DNA from 3 places in the Methylobacterium sp. yr668 genome. Region 1 is predicted to be linked to each of the others. Evidence: riboswitches for the same ligand, from Rfam matches in the RefSeq annotation. Region 1 holds a riboswitch; each other region holds the start of a gene.

Region 1 (6,561 bases):
TTGAGGCCGCGCTGGCCACCGCGCGCCAGCAGGGCCACCAGCAGCGAGCTGTCCAGGCCGCCCGAGAGGAGAACCCCCGTCGGGACGTCGGCGACCTGCCGGCGCTCGACAGCGGTGCCGAGGGCGTCGAGGACGGCCTCGCGCCAGTCCGCCTCGGTCCGGCCACGGTCGGCCGCGCGGGGGCCGATCGCCAGGGTCCAGTAGGTCGACGCGTGCCGCGTCCCGTCCCGCTCGATCGTCAGGATCGTCGCCGGTGGCAGCTTGCGCACGCCCTTGAGGATGGTGAGCGGGGCCGGGACGCCCGCGTGCCAGCTCATGTAGTGGTGGAGCGCGACCGGATCGACCGCGGTATCGACGTCGCCGGCGGCGAGCAGGGCCGGGAGCGACGAGGCGAAGCGGAAGCGGCCCTTCGTCTCGCTGTAATAGAGCGGCTTCACGCCGAGCCGGTCGCGCGCCAGCACGACTCGCCCGGAATCCCGCTCCAGGATCGCGAAGGCGAACATGCCGGCGAAGCGCTCGACGCAGGCAGTTCCCCAGGCGTGGAAGGCCTTGAGCACCACTTCGGTGTCGCTCGTCGAGAAGAACGCGTAGCCCTTCGCCTCGAGTTCGGCGCGCAGCGCGCGGAAATTGTAGATGCAGCCGTTGAACACGATCGCGAGCCCGAGGGCGGGATCGATCATGGGCTGCTGCCCGGCCTCGGACAGGTCGATGATCTTGAGCCTGCGATGGCCGAAAACGACCCGGCCGGAACCGAAGAGCCCCGCTGCGTCGGGCCCGCGCGGCCGCAGAGACCCCATCATCGCGTCGACGGCGGCGGGGTCCGCCGGCCGGTCGAAGCAGATCTCGCCGCAGATTCCGCACATGGTGTCAGCAGGGTCTCGGTCCGGCGCCACGCGCGCTTCGTCGAGCGAAACGGCTCGCGCGCCGCGGCGTTCCGCCGACCCGGCCGGGACGCCGCGCCGGGCTCACGCGGGGTCGCCCGGGGATCACGACCGGGAGATGCCGGACCCGTTTGACGCCATCGCCGTCGAACTGCTAGACCGTGGCCGTACATGAGCGCACGGCGCCGTTCGGAGTTCGCGCTCCGCGACAGACCTTATCCGTGCCGACCATGTCGGCGGGCGTAGTTCAGTGGTAGAACGTCAGCTTCCCAAGCTGAATGTCGTCGGTTCGATCCCGATCGCCCGCTCCAAAAAAACCCGTAAGTGTACAACGGGTTAGCTGCACAAACGCGGCCTCGCTGACGAAAGACCTTGAGGGGCCGTACAACGCGCGTACAACGGGCGTCTGCTCATTTGACGGTGACGGTGCTGATGGAACGCGCTGCACAACCGCAATCCCGCTCCTTCCTGCGTTCCGATATCGGCAGCCTCTGACCGCGTAAGATCGATTGCTTCTTGTAGATTCGGCGACCGGCAGACGGTGCCCTGAGTATCATCATTGGCCCTATCTGGGCTTGGAGCGGCACCCAAGCCGTATTGCCGCCTTGGCGTCCGCTCGTCTCACAGTCTGAATCCCGGAGGTACGACTCCCCTCAGCTCCACCACTTTTTTTCGCGTCAGAAAAACGAGCGGTGACAATGATTTAGGAGACGATCCCCCAAGCTTTCTCCCCTGACTCCCCATTTAAAGCACGGGTTTCTCCCCACGCTTGGATGCGCGGCGCAAGTTAGTTCCTTCGTTCGGTTCCTTCGCTGTCGTGCGGTTTTCCTATATCCCGCGACGCCCTGGCACTTGCTGGGTGACACGAGGATCGCAATGCGTTCGGCTTCGTAGCACCTTCGATCGTAGCATGCGACGAAGGAACGCGCAGCACGCGCCGTTGCAGGCAGTATCACGTCGACGCCAGCCAGCCTCCGAACATCCCGACGATACGGTGATCGCAGAGCCAACTATGAGCGCGAAATCGCTCGGTAGCGGCGACTCGTGGCCGACCTGTCGTTGAAGAAAGCATGTGCTGGCGGACGTCGCCTCGGGAAACTTGTTCTCTTTTTATGACGTGATTAGAGAGAGAAAGAATGGGCGGAGCCGGTGATGGCCTCGGGCGGGGTCTGCGTCCCGCCGGAGAAATACTGGGCGAAGATCCAGGCGGTGCTGCACCGCTACGACGTGCTGCTGGTGGCCGACGAGGTGATCTGCGGCTTCGGGCGCACGGGGGCGATGTTCGGCTGCGAGACCTTCGGCATCGAGCCGGACGTGATGGTGCTCTCGAAGCTAATCTCCTCCTCGTACATGCCCCTCTCGGCGATCCTGATGAACGCGAACTTCTACGAGCCGATCGCCAACGAATCCGCCCGGCTCGGCGTGCTCGGCCACGGCTACACGGCCTCGGGCCATCCCGTCGCCACCGCGGTGGGCCTGGAGAACATCCGGATCATCGAGGAGCGCGACCTCGTGGGGAATTGCCGGCGCCTGAGCCCGCTCTTCCTCGAGCGGCTGGCGGGCCTCGCCGAGCACCCCCTGGTGAAGACGTTGCGCGGCGTCGGCCTTATCGGGGCCCTCGAGCTGAAGCCCGCGAAGGCACCCGGCGCGAAGCCCGGAGCGGCCGGCACCGCGATCCAGGCCGCCGCCCTCGAACAAGCGGTGATCGCCTCCGCCATCGGCGTTTCCTTGTGCTTCTGCCTGCCGCTGATCGTCACCGCGGAGCAGATCGGCACCATGTTCGATGCCGTCGGCCGTGCCCTCGACACGATCGCCGCGTGAGCCCGATAGACCAGATCCGCACGACGGGTCGGACCGATCTCGGCGAGATGGACGCGGCGAGTAGATCGGCGAATGTCGCCTGGTTGGGCAATTCGCTCGCGAGAAGCTTCAGCAAAATGTGCGAGCAGCATCCGGAGCATCTTGGCCTTTGACGTTTTCACAAATCCGGGTGATCTGAAGAAGGGTCTCAACTCGGAGCGCCCTTATGCCCGCCCCTTACGCCAGCCATATCGAAGCGCCACTAGGCATCGTTCGAACAACGTTGCGCGATGCCTCCTTACGCATTCTCACTGCACACGGTCGTGACCTTCAATCCGGATCCGGCACTGTCCGCTACGCTGGCGTAGCCGGGTTCAAGGTCTTCTACTTCACGGGCGAACCAGGCGTTATCGCGCGCCGGGGACCAGGCAAATGGAGCACGCCGCCAGGTCCCATACCGGATGCGGTGCAGCACCTCATCGACGTCGATGCCGGCGCACACGTGCTCGGAGTGGGCTGGCGCGGCAACGGCACTGTTCTGCACGATCGCTTCGTACGCGGCCCGTGGGAGTACGAACTTCTTCGCGCAGCCGGCATGACGGCTGGCATCCCGCAGATGAATCGTGTCGCGCCTGTTGGTCCGGGGCGCGGCAGCCGGGTGACTTGGCCGATCGAGGAGATTGTTGGCATTCGCCGAGGCCGGCTGGACTACCCGATCACCTTTGACGTGCTCGGATACTGGAAAGGCATGCCGGAGGTGGCGCCGGCAGGTACGAGCTTCGCCGATCTCGTTGCCATGGTGACAGAATGCTACGACACCTGTCGTGAGGCGGACGATGAGCCGGACAGCAGTGTTGGTTTCAGCGGCTTCGGGTTTAAGGCGTGGTTAGGTGAGCGCCCGTTCAGAGCGGGCGCTCCAAAGGGCAGGCCGGACCTCCGCTACTGGATCGCACCGCACGGCGGCGCGCGAGCAGCGGCGGCTCTGCTGCTTCTGCTGTCGCGCTCCGTATGCATGCTCGATCAGCCCTTTCTTGAACCCAGCTCGCGAGGAAAGGAGCGTGTGGCACACCTTTCGCCGTTGGCGACGCTGAGTCCGCTGCGTCCATCCTATGGTTAGGGGATCTCACGGTCTTTGTGGCGTCTGAACCTGAGCAGGACAGATTGATGCGCCGATCCTGCTACATGTCTGCCAAGTTGGCGCAAAAAGGTCCCGCAGCTCTAAGCTTTTGGTCGCCTGACGGCAATCCCATCGGTTAGGCCAAATCTTGATCCACCCTGTACGCCGCGAGGAGGTTGTCGAGCAGGTATCGAATGGCACATTGCGGCAACGGCGGCTCGTTCAATCAGCTTGGCTCGGTAGAGCAGGGTCCGCCTTCGCAGTAGGCCTATCTCGAAGCAGCCATTCCTCTTTCGGCCAGCGTCGGTCTCACCAGTAGGCCCGTCGGGATGACTGGGGTGGGTGGTTTCCGGCCAGTCAGCTTTGGAGCGTCAAACTTGAATAGCGGACGTTCGACACTCGCTAAAATGGCCAAGCTAGACAGCCGGCGTGACGGCAGAGCTATTTGGACGCCGTCGTTGACTCACGGGTTCGTGAGGCTGTAGCTGGGCCGTGACGGTTCCCTTCGGGGATCAAAAGGGAACGCGGTGAGGGTGACAGCCCGATGCCGTGGCTGCCCCCGCAACTGTAAGCGGTGAGCCCTTCACCACCATGTCACTGGGTCACCCCGGGAAGACGGTGCGAGGGCGATGACCCGCGAGCCAGGAGACCTGCCGTCAGCCGTGGTCACACGCGAAACGCGTCGGGCGGGGTGTCCTGGCGGGTGTCGAAGCGCTGCCTCGTGAGGCGGTGGCCCAGGCCTCGTTCGCGGTGACGTGCCACTGCCGTCCCGAGGTCCCAGGCCCGTGTCCCGTCCCGCTCCGCAATGGCGGCTTCGCGCATCCGTCGCATCGCTCGCGCTCGTCTCCCTTGGGTTGGCCCCAGCGACCGCCCAGGGCCTACAAGCTGACCCCGCTCCGGCCTCGGTCGTACTCGACCCGCTCTCGGTCGAGGGCAGCTACACCGCCGCCCCCACCTATCAGGTCAAAGATCTCTACAGCGGCACCAAGACGGTGACGCCGCGGCTCTCTCTGCCCCAGCAGGTTGACGTCGTGCCCCAGGAGGTCCTCCGGGACACCGCCGCCACCCGGGTCGAACGAGCGCTCGACTACGTCCCGGGCGTCAACAAGCAGAATGATTTCGGCGCCCAGAACCTCGCGCTCTACTCGGTGCGCGGCTTCGCTACCCAAGACATCTTCTTCAACGGCTTCAACATCGCCCGCGGCTACAACGGCGCGCCGGACACACAGAACGTGCAGTCCATCGAGGTGCTCAAAGGTCCGAGCGGGGCACTCTATGGACGCAGCGACCCGGGCGGCACCGTCAACATTCTGACCAAGCAGCCCGTGGCGCTGCCTTTCGTCGAGATGGGTACCCTGTTCGGGAACTTCGGCACGGCGCGCACCACCGTCGACGCCGGCGGACCGCTGAACGAGGAGGGCACCGTCCTCTACCGGTTCAACGGCGCGCTCGCCCGGCAGGACAGCTTTCGCGATTTCGTCGACGGCGACCGTGTCCTGGTCGCGCCCGTGGTGAGTTGGCTGATTAGCCCAGACACCAAGCTCACCGTCGAGGCGCAGTACCTTCGCAACCGTCAGACCTTCGACCGCGGGACGGTCGCGGTGAACAACCGCCTGGGCCTCGTCCCGCGCTCGCGATTCTTCGGTGAGCCGGGCGACGACTCGGTGTCAGAAGCCGGGATCCTGCAGATCCGCCTGGATCACGCCTTCAATGCCGACTGGCAGCTCAGGGTTGCCGGCCACTTCAACACCGGCAGCCTGACCGGCCTGCAGACAGGCGCAACCGGCCTCCTCGACGACGGCCGCACCCTGCTGCGCGAGTTCCGCCGGCACGACTTCACCTGGGGCGTCGCCATCGGGCAGGCCGAGCTCGTCGGGCACTTCGATACCGGGCCGTTCGCGCACACAGTGCTGCTCGGCCTTGAGCACGAGCGCTACAACAGCACCGAGAACCTGCTGCGCTCGACGCCGCGGCTCGACCCGTTCGCCATCGACCTGTTCAACCCGGTCTACGGCCAGCCCAAGCCGCCCTTCACGCGGCGCTACAGCGCGAGCGAGAACGTCGGGAACACCGCCGTCTACGTGCAGGACCAGATCGCGCTCAGCCCGCAATGGAAGCTGCTCCTCGGCAACCGGACCGACTTCTACAACCAGACCTTCCGCGACAAGGTCGGCAACGAGCGGACGGAGCAGGACCGGACCGGCTTCTCACCGCGTGCGGGTCTCGTCTACCAGCCGCTCTCCTTCCTCTCGTTCTACGGCAACGTGGCGGCCTCGTTCCGACCCAACACCGGCTTCGATATCGCGACCCGACCCTTCGCCCCCGAGACCGGCTTCGGCTACGAGGCCGGCGTCAAGCTCGATCTCTTCACCGGCCTGAGCGTGACCGGCGCGGCCTTCCACATCGAGAAGGAGAACGTCCTCACGACCGACCCGAGGGACTTCTTCTTCCAGATTGCCGCCGGCGCCGTGCGTAGCCAGGGCTTCGACCTGAGCTTCGTCGGACAGGTTACACCCGAGTTCCGGGTTATCGGCGGCTATGCCTTCATCGACGCGGCGGTGACCCGCGACGAGGTCCTGCGGGTCGGCTCGCCGCTGCTCAACATCCCGCGCCACTCGGGCAGCCTGCTCGGCGTCTACGAGGTCCAGGCCGGCGACTGGAAGGGTTTTGGGTTCGGCGGTGGCATCCGCGCGGTCGGCGCGCGCCTTGGGGACAGCGGCAACGAGCGGTTCCGGCTCCCGGGCTACGTGTTGACCGATGCCC
Region 2 (6,561 bases), on a different contig from region 1:
TGCGCGCCGAACTGAGCTACACCAAGGCCGTCGATCCTGCGGTCTACGGGGCGAGCGCGATCACCCTCGGCCTCCAGGGCCGCAACCTCCTGAACGACGATATCCGCAATTCGACCTCGTTCAAGAAGGACGAGATCCTGCTGCCGGGGCGGAACGTGCGGCTGTTCCTGACGGCGCGGTTCTAGGGTCGGACATCAGGCCGCGTGATCGTGATGATGCTCGAGAGGGATGGATCATCGCCGGTCCGCTTCCGGACGGCGCTGTTTGGCCGGGCGCCGCTGCTCCGCCCCTGGTCCCCCGTCTGCCTGTTGTGAAAGTAGATTATATACAATAACTGCCTGGGTTCCCGATCTTCGCCACTGGGTGGCGACAGGGGTGCCCAGGCGGCGGATGCAACCGTTTTTCTCGACAGACGGGATTCATCCCAGAAACGCGGTCCGCCAATGGCGGGAACTGGTCTGCGAGCGGCTCGTGCCTGCCGAGATCGAGACGCCGGACGGTCTCCCGTTCCAGGGACGGCTGGACGTGACGTGTATCGGCGCGATGCCGATCTCGCATTTCTGGCACACAACCGTGCGGACCAGAATCACGGACGCCGAAGCGCGACGCCGCGGGAACCCCGATCGGGTTTTCGTGCTCCTGAAGCTGTCCGGACGGGACACAATCCAGCAGCTTGACCGGGAGGCGAAGACCAAGCCGGGCGACCTCATCTTGCTCGACTCGAGTTCATCCGTGATGGAGGCGGAGACCGGCGACTCCTTGGTCATCGATCTGCCGCGCCAGCGTTTCGAGACCGTTCTGGGCCCGTCCCGACTCTACACCGCGCTCACGGCCGCAGCGGACCTCGCCTCGACGACCCTGACGGGCTCGTACCTTCAGGAACTCGTCCGGGTCAGCGATCGCCTCACTCCTGACGCGGCCGAGCGCATGGCATCGATCGGCGTCGACCTGATCGTGGCGAGCCTCGCCGAACGGATGGCGCAGGAGGCGCCGCGTTCCATCCATGGCAACGTCACGGTCCAGCGCGCCAAAGCCTATGTCGAGGCGAACCTGAGCGATCCGAACCTGGACCCGCCCCGGCTCGCCGCCGCGATGGGCGTGTCGTTGCGGCGGCTGCAGGAGCTGTTTCATGAGCGCGGCCGGCACATCTCCGACTACATCTGGGGACGCCGACTGGAGGTGGCAGCCAAGCGCCTGACCGACCCGGCCTGCGCCACCCTATCGATCGGCCTGTTGGCTTATGGCTGTGGCTTCAGCAGCCAGGCGCATTTCGCGCGCCGCTTCAAGGATCGCTACGACGTGAGCCCCCGTGAATACCGACAGGCGCACAGGCCGGACGTGGAGGTATTTGCGTCCGCCTCCGGTCTGTCGTCCTGATGCGCAGCACGACCGGATCGGAAGCCACCGCCGGGCCGATCTCGACCGCTCGACAGCACACGCTGAAACCGACCTCAGGCGGACAGCATCCGACGCAGCCTGCGCCAGCCCGCCACGATCCCGGTGACCGCGATGCCCGCCGCCAGGAGATTCAGGACCCACTGGGCCGTATCGTGCAGGGGGCGGTTGCCGGTGAGCCCCGGCAGGTCGAGCCGGTGCGCGGCGTCGAACAGCCAGCGGTTGATCCGGCCCGAGCGGTCCAGGCGCTGGAGGATCGTGCCGTCCCGGGGATCGACGTGGAGCCACGTGGCGGCCGCGTCGCCGAAGCGCAGGCGCAGCACCGGAAGCGGCCGTGGGTCGGCCCCGTGGGGATACCAGTAGGCGTCGTAGGCGTATAACGGGCGGATCGACCGGAGGGGACCGTCCGCGAAACCGTCGGCCGCGGCCGTCGCGATGCTGCGCGCGTCGAGGGCGGTCGCGCCGTCCGCTGCGACCGTCCGGAGGCCGTCCGCCGTCTCGGCGACGATCCACCAGCGTCCGCCGATGGCGGCGAAGCGCAGGGTGCGCGTATCCGGCACGGCGCCATCGCGGAGCCGGTGCGGATCGAGGCCGAGCGCCGGCGGGGTTCCGGCATAGGCGGCGCGCAGCGCTACCGGCGGGCTGGTCGCGCTGAACCAGCGGTTCGGGTTCATGGAGATCCAGCCGCTGACGATGAACGTGCTCAAGCCGAGGCCCCCCGCGAGGCCGAGCAGGTGGTGCCAGCGCGCCAGCCCGCGATAGGGCGTGACCGCCCCGGCCGCGTAGCGCCGCCGAAGGCGCAGGCGCCAGATCCCGATCGCGCCTCCACTCAGCGCGCCGAGGGCGGCGAAACCGGAGAGCCACAACAGGATCGTCCGCCACAGCTCCGGCCGGGCCCGCAGCGGCGTGAGGTAGATCCAGTGCGCCACCGAACCCACCCAGTTCCAGCCCCGCTCGAAGCGTGTCGTGTCGAGGGCGATCTCGCCGGTCACCGCAGACACGTAGAGCTCGGTCCCCGCGGCGTCGCCGAGGGCCACCTTCAGGAAGGGCCGGAGCGGGTCGTAGCGGGCCGTGACGGTCCACTGGTCGCGCGCGACCTGCTCGGCCTGCGCAGCCGGAGCACCACCGGCCGCGACACGCAGCGCGTCTGCGGGTGTCAGCGGGCCGAGCCGCGCGCTGGTCCGTGCCGAGACCGTCACCCGGGCGCCGTCGTGGCCGGCGATCCGGTAGACCGGCTCGTCGCCCCGCATCTCCAGGCCGAAGGCGGCCGGCACGCCGGCGAGCCCGCCGGCCCGCAGCGCCGCGTCCGGCGCGACCGCGACCTGATCCCAGGCGATCGGGGCGAGCCGCGACAGCCGCTCGGCCTCGGTGAGAGCCGGGAACGGCACGTAGAGCATCACCAGCCCGGAGCTGATCCACAGCGCGAAGAACAGCCCCGCGGCGATCCCGGCCCAGCGGTGGAACAGGAGCAGCCAGCGCCGTCCCGCCTTGCCGAGCCGGCGCGGCAGGCTCACCACGTCACCGTGTAGGCGACCTCGACCGAGCGCGGGCGCCCGAGCAGCCAGTTGGTGCCGACCCCGTTCACGGCGTTGCCGGAGATCGCGTAGACCTTGTCGAACAGGTTGTAGACCCGCACGGACAGGCGCGAATCCGCCGTCACCTGATGGTCCAGGACCGCGTTGACGAGGTTGTAGGCGGGGCGCCGCGCCGTGTTGCCGAAGTCGCTGTAGACCTGCCCGACGTTCTGCAGTCCGACCCGCGCGGTCCAGTCGCGGGTGACGTCCCAGGTCAGCCAGAGGTTGGCCACGCGCTCGGGCACGTCGATCGGCTGGTTGCCGGCATACGAGACGGTGGCGCCGTTCACCGTCTGGTCGAACCGGTCGTACTGCGCGTGGAGGAGCGCGAGGTTGCCGTCGAGCCGCCAGCCCGGCGCGAAGCGCCAGCCGAGCGCCAGCTCGAAGCCCTGCGAGGACTGGCTCCCCACCTGCGTGGACAGCGTCGGCTGGCCGGGGATCGCCGAGATCAGGTTGTCCTTGACGATCCGGTAGCCCGCGACGGTCCATTCGAGGGCGCCGTCGAAGGCCAGACCCTTGGCGCCGATCTCGACCTGATCGCCGGTCGCGAGCTTGAAGCCCGCCAGCGACTGCGACAGCGTGATCAGGCTGTTCACCGGGTCTGTGGCGAAGCTGTACTGGGCGTAGAGCGCGCTGTCCGGCGTCGGGTTGTAGACGAGGCCGAACCGGTAGCCGAGCGCCCGATAGGTCTTCTCGAACCGCGATCCCGTCTGCAGGTCCTCGCGGTTCAGCGTCGGCACGTCGAGGCGCACGCCGGTGAGGAACGACAGCTTCTCCGACAGGATCACCCGGTCCTCGGCGAAGACCGAGGCCTGGCTCGTCTGTGTCGCGTAGGCCGGGCGCGCCCGGCCGTTCTGTGGGAACAGGCCCGGATCGTAGCCGGTGAGCGGCACGCTCGTGGTCTGGTCGAAGTAGAAGTTGTTGGTGTGGCGGAAGTCGATGTGATTCACGTCGAAGCCGGCCACGAACTGGTTCGGCAGCCCGAACAGGCTGCCCCGGAACGTCGCGTCGAGGCGGTCTCCGACCTGCTCCTGGCTGTGGTAGATCTCCAGGTAGTCGCCCCGGTCCACGAGCCCGGTGCCGCGGTTGTAGCTGTACTGCTCGACGTCGAGCCAGTGGCGCCGGCTGGTCAGCCGGTAGGCGGTGTTGCGGATCGTGATGTCGGCCGAGGGGGACCACTCGGTCTTGAGCTGGGTCCAGTTGTCGGCCCAGGTGATCTTCGCGTCGCGGACGTTGTAGTTGTTGAACCGGATGAGATCCGGGATCCGTCCCTCGACCAGCGGGGTGCCCCAGTAGCGGGCGGGCTCCTGGTAGCCGAGATCGTGGCTCAGGGTGAAGGCGAGGTCGGCGCTCGGCCGGAACAGCAGGGCGGCGGAGACCGCGAGGTTGCGGAAATCGCCCTCCGGCCGCATCCAGCCGTCGGCGCGGTTGCCGCTGACGTTGAGGCGGTACGCGAAGGTGTCGCCGTACTCAGCCTGGCCCAGCGGGCCGCCGGAATCGAGGGCGAGCCGCGCGACCCCGTCGGTGCCGATCACCGCGCGGGCGGCGTTGATCGGCACGAAGACCGGCTTCTTGGGCACCACGTTGATGACGCCGCCGATGGCGCCGTCGCCGTAGAGCACCGAGGACGGCCCGCGCAGCACCTCGATCCGCTCGACGTTCCACGTGTCGAACGGGAAGGTCACGGTGTTGGCGCCGACGTAGAAGCGGGTGCCGTCGTAGAGCTGCTGGATCGAGTTCGGGCCGGCGAAGCCGCGGGACGTGAACGCGCCGTTGCCGTTGCCGGGCGCCGCGATGGTGGTGATGCCGGTCGCGTCCTGAGTCACGGCCTCGGCGATCGTGTCCTGGCCGCGCAGCCGCGCGGTCTCGCCCGACACGATGTCGAGGCTGGCCGGCGTCTCCAGCGGCGTCAGGCCGAGGCGGCTCGCGGTCCGGTCGGGGGTGCGCAGGTTGAGGCCATTCGGCGGCAGGCGGCTCGGGTCGCCGCCCGCGCCGGCGACGGACAGCTCATCCAGCGTGACCGCCTCCTGGGCAGCGGTCGGACTGGCGAGGAGCGCGAGGAGAACGCCGCAGAGCGGGGCCCGCCCGCCGGGGCGGGAGCGATGGGTCGATGGAGACATGGGGAAAGCGGTCCGTGCACGGCGCGCGCCGGCCCCCGCGTCCTACAAGCATTGTAATAACATTACAATGCGCTCGCTGTCCGGTAGCCTCTGCCCGTGCGGGCGCGCGACGGCGTCCTGCGACAGGGCTCGAGGGGTTCGAGACGGCGGAGACGGGCATGGGGAACGGCGTCGCGGGCGCGCTTGCTGTGGCACGTCACCGCGAACGAGGCCTCGGCGGCCGCCTCCCCTCGGGACTGGCGGCGCCTCGACACCCGCCAGGACACCCCGCCCGGCGCGTTTCGCGTGTGACCACGGCTGACGGCAGGTCTCCTGGCTCGCGGGTCGCCGCCCTCGCACCGTCTTCCCGGGGTGACCCAGTGACGTGGTGGTGAAGGGCTCGCCGCTTACAGTTGCGGGGGCAGCCGCGGCTTCGGGGCGAACCCCTCACCGCGTTCCCTTTTGATCCCCGAGGGGAACCGTCGAACACAGCTTGGCCGTAGCGGGGGCGGGCGTCAACCGTGTGTCCGGTTGTTGCCGTGGATCGGCGCGCTGTGCGCCGGTCCGTTGCGGCCTCGCCGACGACGGGCTAGCACCTGCGGGATGACGGTCTGGCGGCCCCCTGCGGAGATTCGCGTGAAGGCGCTGGGTCTGCCCCGGCGCGGCAACAGCCTGCTCGTGGCCGAGGTCCGCGCGGATGACGGGCGGCTGAAAGGCGTCCGGCCGCTCGGCGGCAGCGTCGCGTTCGGCGAGCGGGTCGAGGACGCCCTGATCCGGGAGTTCCGGGAGGAGCTCGGCGTCACCGTCTCGGTGCTCGGCGGCCCCCCGCGTCGTGGAGAACATCTTCACGCACGAGGGGCAGGTCGGGCACGAGGTGCTGTTCCTGTTCCCCGTCGCCCTGCCGCCGGGGCGGTTCGACGGGCAGGAGCGCTTCGTCTTCCACGAGGATTCCGGCACCGCCTGCGTGGCGCGGTGGTGCGATCTGGACGGGCTCGACGTGCCGGGCGGTCCCGACCTCTTCCCCGCCGGCCTGAAGGCCCGCCTCCGCGACGCCTGGCGCGCGGAGCCCTGACGGACCGGGCCGGCCCACCGCCTTTGCCGCTCGGCGCGGGCGATGCTACAGCCGGGCAATCCCATCGGTCCGGACGTCCGCGACGCCGCGGCCCATGCGCCCGGACGCTCCGTCCGACGCGGAGACGGGTGCCGGCGGAAGCATGACGATACGACCTCCCAGAAGCGGCGGGCCGACGGGGCGCAAGCCTCAGGCCGGCAAGTCCAGCGCCAGCAAGTTCAGGGGCGGCAAGGCCCAGGCCGACGGCCGCGCCCGCACGGGCCCGCGCACCAGCGCCCGCGACGCCGCCGAGCGCGCGGCCCGCAACCGCGGCGAGGATGCCGGCACCCGCGATCCCTGGGGCGCGCAGGCCGCTGCGGCCCCGGCGCCGGCCCGGCCGCCGAAGCCGCGCCGCGACGCCGCCGCACCGCGCGACGCCGCG
Region 3 (6,561 bases), on a different contig from region 1:
GCCGAACGCCTCGGCCAGCAGGACGTCGGTCAGGGCTTCCTCCGGGGTACCGTCGGCAACGACGCGGCCTCCGGCCAGCACGACGATGCGGTCGCAGAACCGGGCCGCGAGCGTAAGGTCGTGCAGCACGGCGACGACGCCGGTGCCGTCCCGGGAGACGCTCCGCAGAAGCGCCATCGCATCGAGTTGGTGCGCTGGGTCGAGGGCCGTGACCGGTTCGTCGACAAGAAGCCACGGCGCCTCGACCGCGAGCGCCCGGGCGAGTAAGGCGCGCATGCGCTCTCCCGAGGAAAGGGTCGGCTCCGCTCTGGCGGCGAGGTGGGCAATGTCTGTACGCGCCATAGCCCGCGCCACCGCAATCTCGTCAGCCTCGGCCAGGGATGCGAACGCACGACGGTGCGGCAGCCGGCCGAGCGCCACGATCTCGCGAACCGTCATCGGCCAGCCGACGCCGCCCCCCTGGAACAGGGCGGCGATGCGGCGGGCACGCTCCTCGCGGGCCAAGCCGGATAACGGACGGCCGTCGAGGGTGACCCGACCCCCGTTCGGGGTAACCAGCCCCGCCAGAGCGCGAAGGAGCGTGGTCTTGCCGGCCCCGTTCGGGCCGACCAGCCCGACGAAGCTGCCGGGCTCCAAGGTAAGACCTATGTCTGAGAGGATGGTCCGTCCATCCAGCGTCACCTGAGCGTCCTGCAGGCCGAGGCTCATGCCCGCCTCCCGCGGCTGCGCAGAAGCAGCCCAATCAGGAACGGCGCACCGACCAGCGCCGTCACCACGCCAAGCTTGAGTTCCGGCCGGGTGGCGAGCAGGCGCACGCCGATATCCGCCGCGAGGACCAGGACCGCTCCCGCGAGGCCGCTCGGCAGCAGGCACGCACTGGGACGGGCACCGACGAGGGGTCGCATCAGGTGCGGCACCACGAGCCCGACGAAGCCGATGGCACCGGAAACCGCGACGCCGCTCCCGACGGCCAGGGCCGCACCGGTGACGAGACGCAGGCGCACAGAGACGAGGCTGACCCCGAGACTCGCGGCGGTGTCCTCGCCGAGCGTGAGGGCGTCGAGGGCGGAGCCGGTCGACAGCATGAGGGCCCAGCCGACAACCATCAGCGGCAGGCACAGGAGCACGTGGTCCAGGCTACGGTCGCTGAGCGAGCCCATCAGCCAGAACACGATCTCCAGGGCCGCGTAGGGGTTCGGCGACAGGTTCAGCGCCAGCGCGGTCAAAGCCCCGGCTAGGCTCGACAGCCCGACCCCTGCGAGGATCAGCCCGAGGGTGCTGCTGCCGCGGGCGGCGAGCGCGTTCAGGAGGAGCGCGGCAATGCCGGCGCCGGCGATGCCGCCGAGCGGCAGAGCAAGGCTCATAGTGGCGGCGAAACCGCCGTAGAACACGATCACCGCGCCGAGCGCCGCCGCCGACGAGATGCCGAGGATGCCGGGGTCCGCGAGCGGGTTGCGCAGGTAGCCCTGCATCGCCGCGCCGGTCAGGCCGAGGCTGAAGCCGACCAGGGCTCCGAGCAGGGCGCGTGGAACACGTAGCTCCCAAAGGACCAGGGCCGAGAGCGTCGTGCGACCGGCGACGAGGTCCGCGAAGGCGGCGGGCACGTTGAAGGGCGCGTAGCCGATGGCGATGGAGGCGAGGGTCAGCGCCAGGGTGGTGAGACCTAGGACGGCTATGACGGTTCGCCTGGCGCGCGGCGTACCGTGGCGACGGGAGGCCTTTGGACGGAGCGAGGTGACCGGCGCGTTCATGGCCGGGGCGCCTGCGCATTCGCTGCGTCGGCGAGGCGCGCCACGACCTCCGCGACCTGTGGCCCCGGACAGGTCCAGAAGCGGTTCGGGATGTCGACCGTCCGGTGCGCCAGCGCGAGGGCCTTGAAGACGGGATGGTGGAGCAGCGTGTCGGCCAAGGATGGCCAGCCCGGCGTGCCGCCGTCGACGACGATCAGGTCCGGGTTCGAGAGCGCCGCCGCTTCGAGGGGCACCTCCCCGAAGCGGTCACGCCCAATTTCGGCCGAGACATTGACGAGGCCGGCGGCGCGGATCAGCGCGTCCCCGAGCCCACCGGGCGCGACCGTGAAGGCGTTCGGACGCATCACCAAGGCGCGCAGGGGCTTCCTGGCCGGCACGATGGCGGCGAGACGTGCGTCGAGCGTTGCGATCATCGCCTCGCCCCGCTCGGGATGGCCGAGAGCTGACGCAACCTGCCGGATCTGGGCGCGGACGCCGTCCAGGTCGGCCGGCACGCCGAGTTCGAGCACGGGGGCGCCGACGCGCTTGAGCATGCCCACCGTCGTGCGCGTCGTGAAGGCTCCGGCGATCACGAGGTCGGGCTTCAGAGCCACGACTTCCTCCGTAAGGCCCCGCGTCACCGGCAGCCCGACCGCCTCGCTCGCGACCGTCGACCCGCGCGGATCTTGGGCGAGGTAGGTGACGGCCAGAACCTGGTCGCGGTCGGCAAGCCGTAGCACGAGCTCGTCGGCGCACAGGTTCATCGAGACCACCCGCACGGGTGCCGCCGCCGCGACCATGGGAACGGCGGACAGGATCACCGCGAGGGCGATCCCGAATCGCGACGGCATCCGCGACCTCAAAACGACGTCACGCGGACGCCGCCGTAGACGGCGAGCCCCGGCCCCTGGAAGCCGGTCGGGTTCTGGTAGCGCTGGTCGAACAGGTTATCGATCCGCCCGAACACCGTCAGGGTCTCGCTCCAGGCGTAGTTGACCGATAGGTTCACCAGCGTGAAGCCGGGGGCTTTCAGGCGGGGCACGGAGAAGTCGCGGTTGCCGTCCACGAACGACCCAAGCACGATGAGCGTGCCGGTCATGGTCAGGCCCGGCATCAGGTTCCAGATCGCGGTCGCGCTGACCTTGTTGCGTGGCCGGCGCAGCAGTTCTTGGTGGGCGATCTCGTCCTTGGTCACCGTGGTGGTCCAGTCCAGCCGCCCGCTCCAGAACTCGTTGAAACGCAGGGCGACGAAGCTCTCGGTGCCGTAGGCCGTGGCCCGACCGACGTTCACGTTGGTCGAGAATGTCGGGTAGTAGGCCGTCTGGATCAGGTTCTTGAAGTCGGTCTGATAGTAGGTCGCGCCCACGGTCATGAACCCGTCGAACAGCGGCTGCTCGAAGCCGCCGTCGAACCCAAAGCTTTCCTCCGGCCGCAGGTTGGGGTTCCCGAAGAAGCGAAAGCCCGGGTAGTCCTGATAAAGCTGGCTCAGGGTCGGCGGCTTGAAGCCGGTGCCGACGCTGCCCTTCAGGCGGGTCCCGGTGCCGGGCACGATGTAGCTCGGCGCCACCCGGTAGGTGGTCGCGCCGCCGAATTGGTCGTTCGCATCGTGGCGGATGTTGGCGACCAGCGCGGCTCCCGCGAACGGCGTGGTCTGAAGCTCGGCGAAGCCGGCGGTGTTGCCGTTGGACCGGTCGATGCCGGTCGTCTCGAAGCGCTCATCCTCGCGCTGGGCACCGAACAGCACGAGGGTGCCGGGTGAGAATTGCCAGTCGCCGCGGTAATCGAACCGGGTTCGTTCACCGAGGTAGGTCGTCGGCGTCGGCGGCGCGAGTGGGTCCAGCGGGCCGGCGAACAGGCGGTCGAACTTGGAGTAGTTCGCCCCGAAGACGTTGTGGAAGCCCGGTACCGGCGTCCACTCGGCCTCGCCCCTCATGATCAGCTGCTGCTGATCGTTGAGGTTCCGGTACGGCAGCGGCACGTACGGGAAGCCACCATCGGCCTGGTCGAGATAGGCACTGTCGGAGAAACGCAGGACGTAGTTGAGGCGGAACTCATCGGTAAGTTGCGCCCCGAGCTTGGTCGAGACCGTCTTGATGTCGGTGAAGGCGGTCCGCAGCGGCACGCCGCGGGGCAGCAGCTCGAAGGGGGTGACCTGGACGGCGGATTGCCGGATGTGGCCGACCGACACCGAGTAGTCGAAGATCCCCTCCGAACCCGATATGTTGCCGAACTGATTGAAGGTGCCGAACGAGCCGCCCTCGACGGTCGCCGTCGCCCGTGCCGGCCCTTCGCCACGTTTGGTCACGACGGAGATCACGCCGCCGATGGCGTCGGCTCCGTAGAGGCCGCTCTGGGGCCCGCGCAGCACCTCGATCCGCGAGAGGTCGTAGGTCTGCAACTGGCTGAAGTCGAAGGCGCGGTTCGGGGTCGAGGGGTCGTTGACGTCGATGCCGTCGATCTGGACCTTCACGTGGTTCGAGTTGGTGCCGCGGATGAAGACCGAGGTCTGGCCGCCGGCGCCGCCGGTCTGAACGACGTTGAGGCCCGGCACCTGCTGCAGGGCATCCGGCACCGTCCGGCGCTGCTGCTCCTGAAGCAGGCGGTCGGTGAGCACGGTGACGCTCGATCCCGTGTTGGCGATCGGCGTTGGCACGCCGGTGGCGGAGACCGAGATCTCGGACAGGGAGACCGCGGCCTGGGCGCCTCCCTGGGCATCCGCGAAGGGCGCGGCGACCTGCTGCGCGAGGGCGGGGATGGAGGCGAGCAATGCGGATGCGGCGCAGGACAGCGCCAGCGTGCGCCGGAGCGCGGAGGGAACGGGACAGGACACGGGACGGCCTCGGGGGACGGCTGTGGCACGTCACCGCGAACGAGGCCTCGGCGGCCGCGTCCTCAAGGGAACCACGGCGCCGCGACACCTCCCAGGACACCCCGCCCGGCAAGCTCCGCGTGTGACCACGGCTGACGGCAGGTCTCCTGGCTCGCGGGTCGTCGCCCTCTCATCGTCTTCCCGGGCGAGGCCGCCCAGTGACGTCGTGATGAAGGACTCGCCGCTTACAGTTGCGGGGGCAGCCGCGGCATCGGTCGAGCCCTCACGGGCGTGGCCTCACCGCGTTCCCTTTTGATCCCCGAGGGGAACCGTCATGCTCAAGCTAGGATGCGATGCGTCTATTCGTCAACGCGCGGAAACACGTTGTTCAGATGTGTGGCATCCTGGACGGGTCGGTCGTTGTCCTGACAGGTGCCCGTGAGTGGTCAGGGGGCATCTGCAGGTCTTACGTCGATACGGTCGAACCCACCGAGGCGGTAGACGAGGAACGACAGGAGCCAAGCCGCCGCGAACAGGCCGACGATGCCGAAGCCAAGCACACCGAAATGGTCGTTGATCGCGGCTACCCGTTGCCAGAACCAGCCCTAGAGGTTGAGCTTGTCCGCCAGGAGGTTCAGCGCCTCCAGCGTGCCGACCACCAGCGCGACAGCCACCGACACGAGGGTGATGGTGAGGTTGTAGAACAGCTTGCGCATGGGCTGGACATAGGCCCAGCTGTAGGCGCCGAGCATCAGCACGCCGTCGGTCGCGTCGACCAAGGTCATCCCAGCGGTGAAGAGGGCCGGGAAGACAAGGATCGTCCAGAGGTCCGTACCCTGGCTCGCCTGAGCGGCCGAGAGCCCGAAGAGGCTCACCTCCGTGGCGGTGTCGAAGCCGAGCGCGAAGAGCAGGCCCAGCGGGTACATGTGCCAGGAGCGCGTCACGAGGCGGAAGAGCGGCCGCAGTATCCGGGCGAGCACGCCCTGGTTGGCGAGCAGCATGTCGAGGTCGGCCTCGACGTAGCGGCCGGTGCGCCGCACCTGCCGGAACGCGCGCCAGACGCCCGCGAGGACGACGAGATTGACGAGGCCGATGAGGATCAGGAAGGCGGCCGAGACGCCGGTGCCGATCAGGCCGCCTAGCTCCCGGTAGCCTTCCGAGGCCGTGATCAGGCTGGTCGCGGCTAGCGCAACCGCAGCCGCGGCCACCACCACGACGGTGGAATGGCCGAGGGCGAACCAGAAGCCGACCGAGACCGGCCGCTGGCCCGCCTGCATCAGCTTGCGCGTGACGTTGTCGATGGCGGCGATGTGGTCGGGATCGACCGCGTGGCGCAGCCCGAAGACGTAGGCCAGCAGCGCGGTCGAGAGCAGGGCCGGCTGGCCTGCGAACAGGCTGTAGGCCCACAACCAAGCGGCGATGTTGGCCGCGATCAGGACGAGGTAAAGCAGCGCGACCCTGCTTCTAATCGAGCGAGGCCTCGCTTCTCGATTGCGAATGGTACCGACCATCACTTCGCTTCAGATGACTGCATCATCGTCCCTCAGCCACAGGCGCGACTTGCCGACAATGGAAGGGGCCTTCAAAAGGTCGCCACCGAGGCTCCCCTTGCTCGCACCAGATGATGCCGACGAATTCTGCCTTGGACGCGGTCCGTCAACGATGGTCGAACGAGCGCCCTTCTGCCGGGTACACCAAAGAAAGCCTGCAACGAAAAATGGCCTGCGGCGCGCTTCGCCCTGACATTCGGGAGCAAGTCGAACGCGAGTTGCACTGGCGTACGCGTCATGAACTCGGCTGATGCGCCCGCTCAAGGTCTGGACGTTCGTGAAGACGCCAGCGCCTTGAACCTTCTGCATCAGAACCGCCCGGCGATGGTGAGGCGCACCGCCGTGGGCTCGACGGGATGGAACACGCGGTCGATCAGCCCCTCGGCCGGCTCGCCGGGCAAGCGCGAGACGTAGGCGTAGGTGATCTGGTCGGATTTGCTGTTCGTCAGATTCAATACGTCCAAGGAGACGC

The links. A riboswitch is a leader RNA that binds a small molecule or an ion and turns the genes downstream of it on or off. The one in region 1 is predicted to bind cobalamin.
Region 2: it holds a riboswitch for cobalamin, as region 1 does, so the genes downstream of both, BM419_RS02985 (TonB-dependent receptor) here and BM419_RS14540 (TonB-dependent siderophore receptor) in region 1, are expected to answer to the same signal.
Region 3: it holds a riboswitch for cobalamin, as region 1 does, so the genes downstream of both, BM419_RS30510 (TonB-dependent receptor plug domain-containing protein) here and BM419_RS14540 (TonB-dependent siderophore receptor) in region 1, are expected to answer to the same signal.

What each region holds. Positions count from the first base shown of each region.
Region 1 is NZ_FOZY01000010.1:8,850-15,410, reverse strand. Features, by position in the region: gene BM419_RS14555 (N-acetylglutaminylglutamine amidotransferase) at 1-863, opposite strand, end outside; tRNA gene BM419_RS14550 (tRNA-Gly) at 1,118-1,192, shown strand; partial or broken gene BM419_RS14545 (aminotransferase class III-fold pyridoxal phosphate-dependent enzyme) at 2,019-2,702, shown strand; gene BM419_RS31945 (hypothetical protein) at 2,908-3,798, shown strand; cobalamin riboswitch at 4,278-4,471, shown strand; gene BM419_RS14540 (TonB-dependent siderophore receptor) at 4,653-6,561, shown strand, end outside.
Region 2 is NZ_FOZY01000002.1:97,255-103,815, forward strand. Features, by position in the region: gene BM419_RS02970 (TonB-dependent receptor) at 1-185, shown strand, start outside; gene BM419_RS02975 (helix-turn-helix domain-containing protein) at 391-1,377, shown strand; gene BM419_RS02980 (peptidase) at 1,452-2,912, opposite strand; gene BM419_RS02985 (TonB-dependent receptor) at 2,906-5,089, opposite strand; cobalamin riboswitch at 5,374-5,567, opposite strand; partial or broken gene BM419_RS02990 (NUDIX domain-containing protein) at 5,672-6,140, shown strand; gene BM419_RS02995 (RluA family pseudouridine synthase) at 6,283-6,561, shown strand, end outside.
Region 3 is NZ_FOZY01000061.1:2,779-9,339, reverse strand. Features, by position in the region: gene BM419_RS30525 (ABC transporter ATP-binding protein) at 1-708, opposite strand, end outside; gene BM419_RS30520 (FecCD family ABC transporter permease) at 705-1,751, opposite strand; gene BM419_RS30515 (ABC transporter substrate-binding protein) at 1,748-2,581, opposite strand; gene BM419_RS30510 (TonB-dependent receptor plug domain-containing protein) at 2,590-4,560, opposite strand; cobalamin riboswitch at 4,679-4,888, opposite strand; partial or broken gene BM419_RS30505 (HoxN/HupN/NixA family nickel/cobalt transporter) at 4,986-6,050, opposite strand; gene BM419_RS30500 (TonB-dependent receptor) at 6,398-6,561, opposite strand, start outside.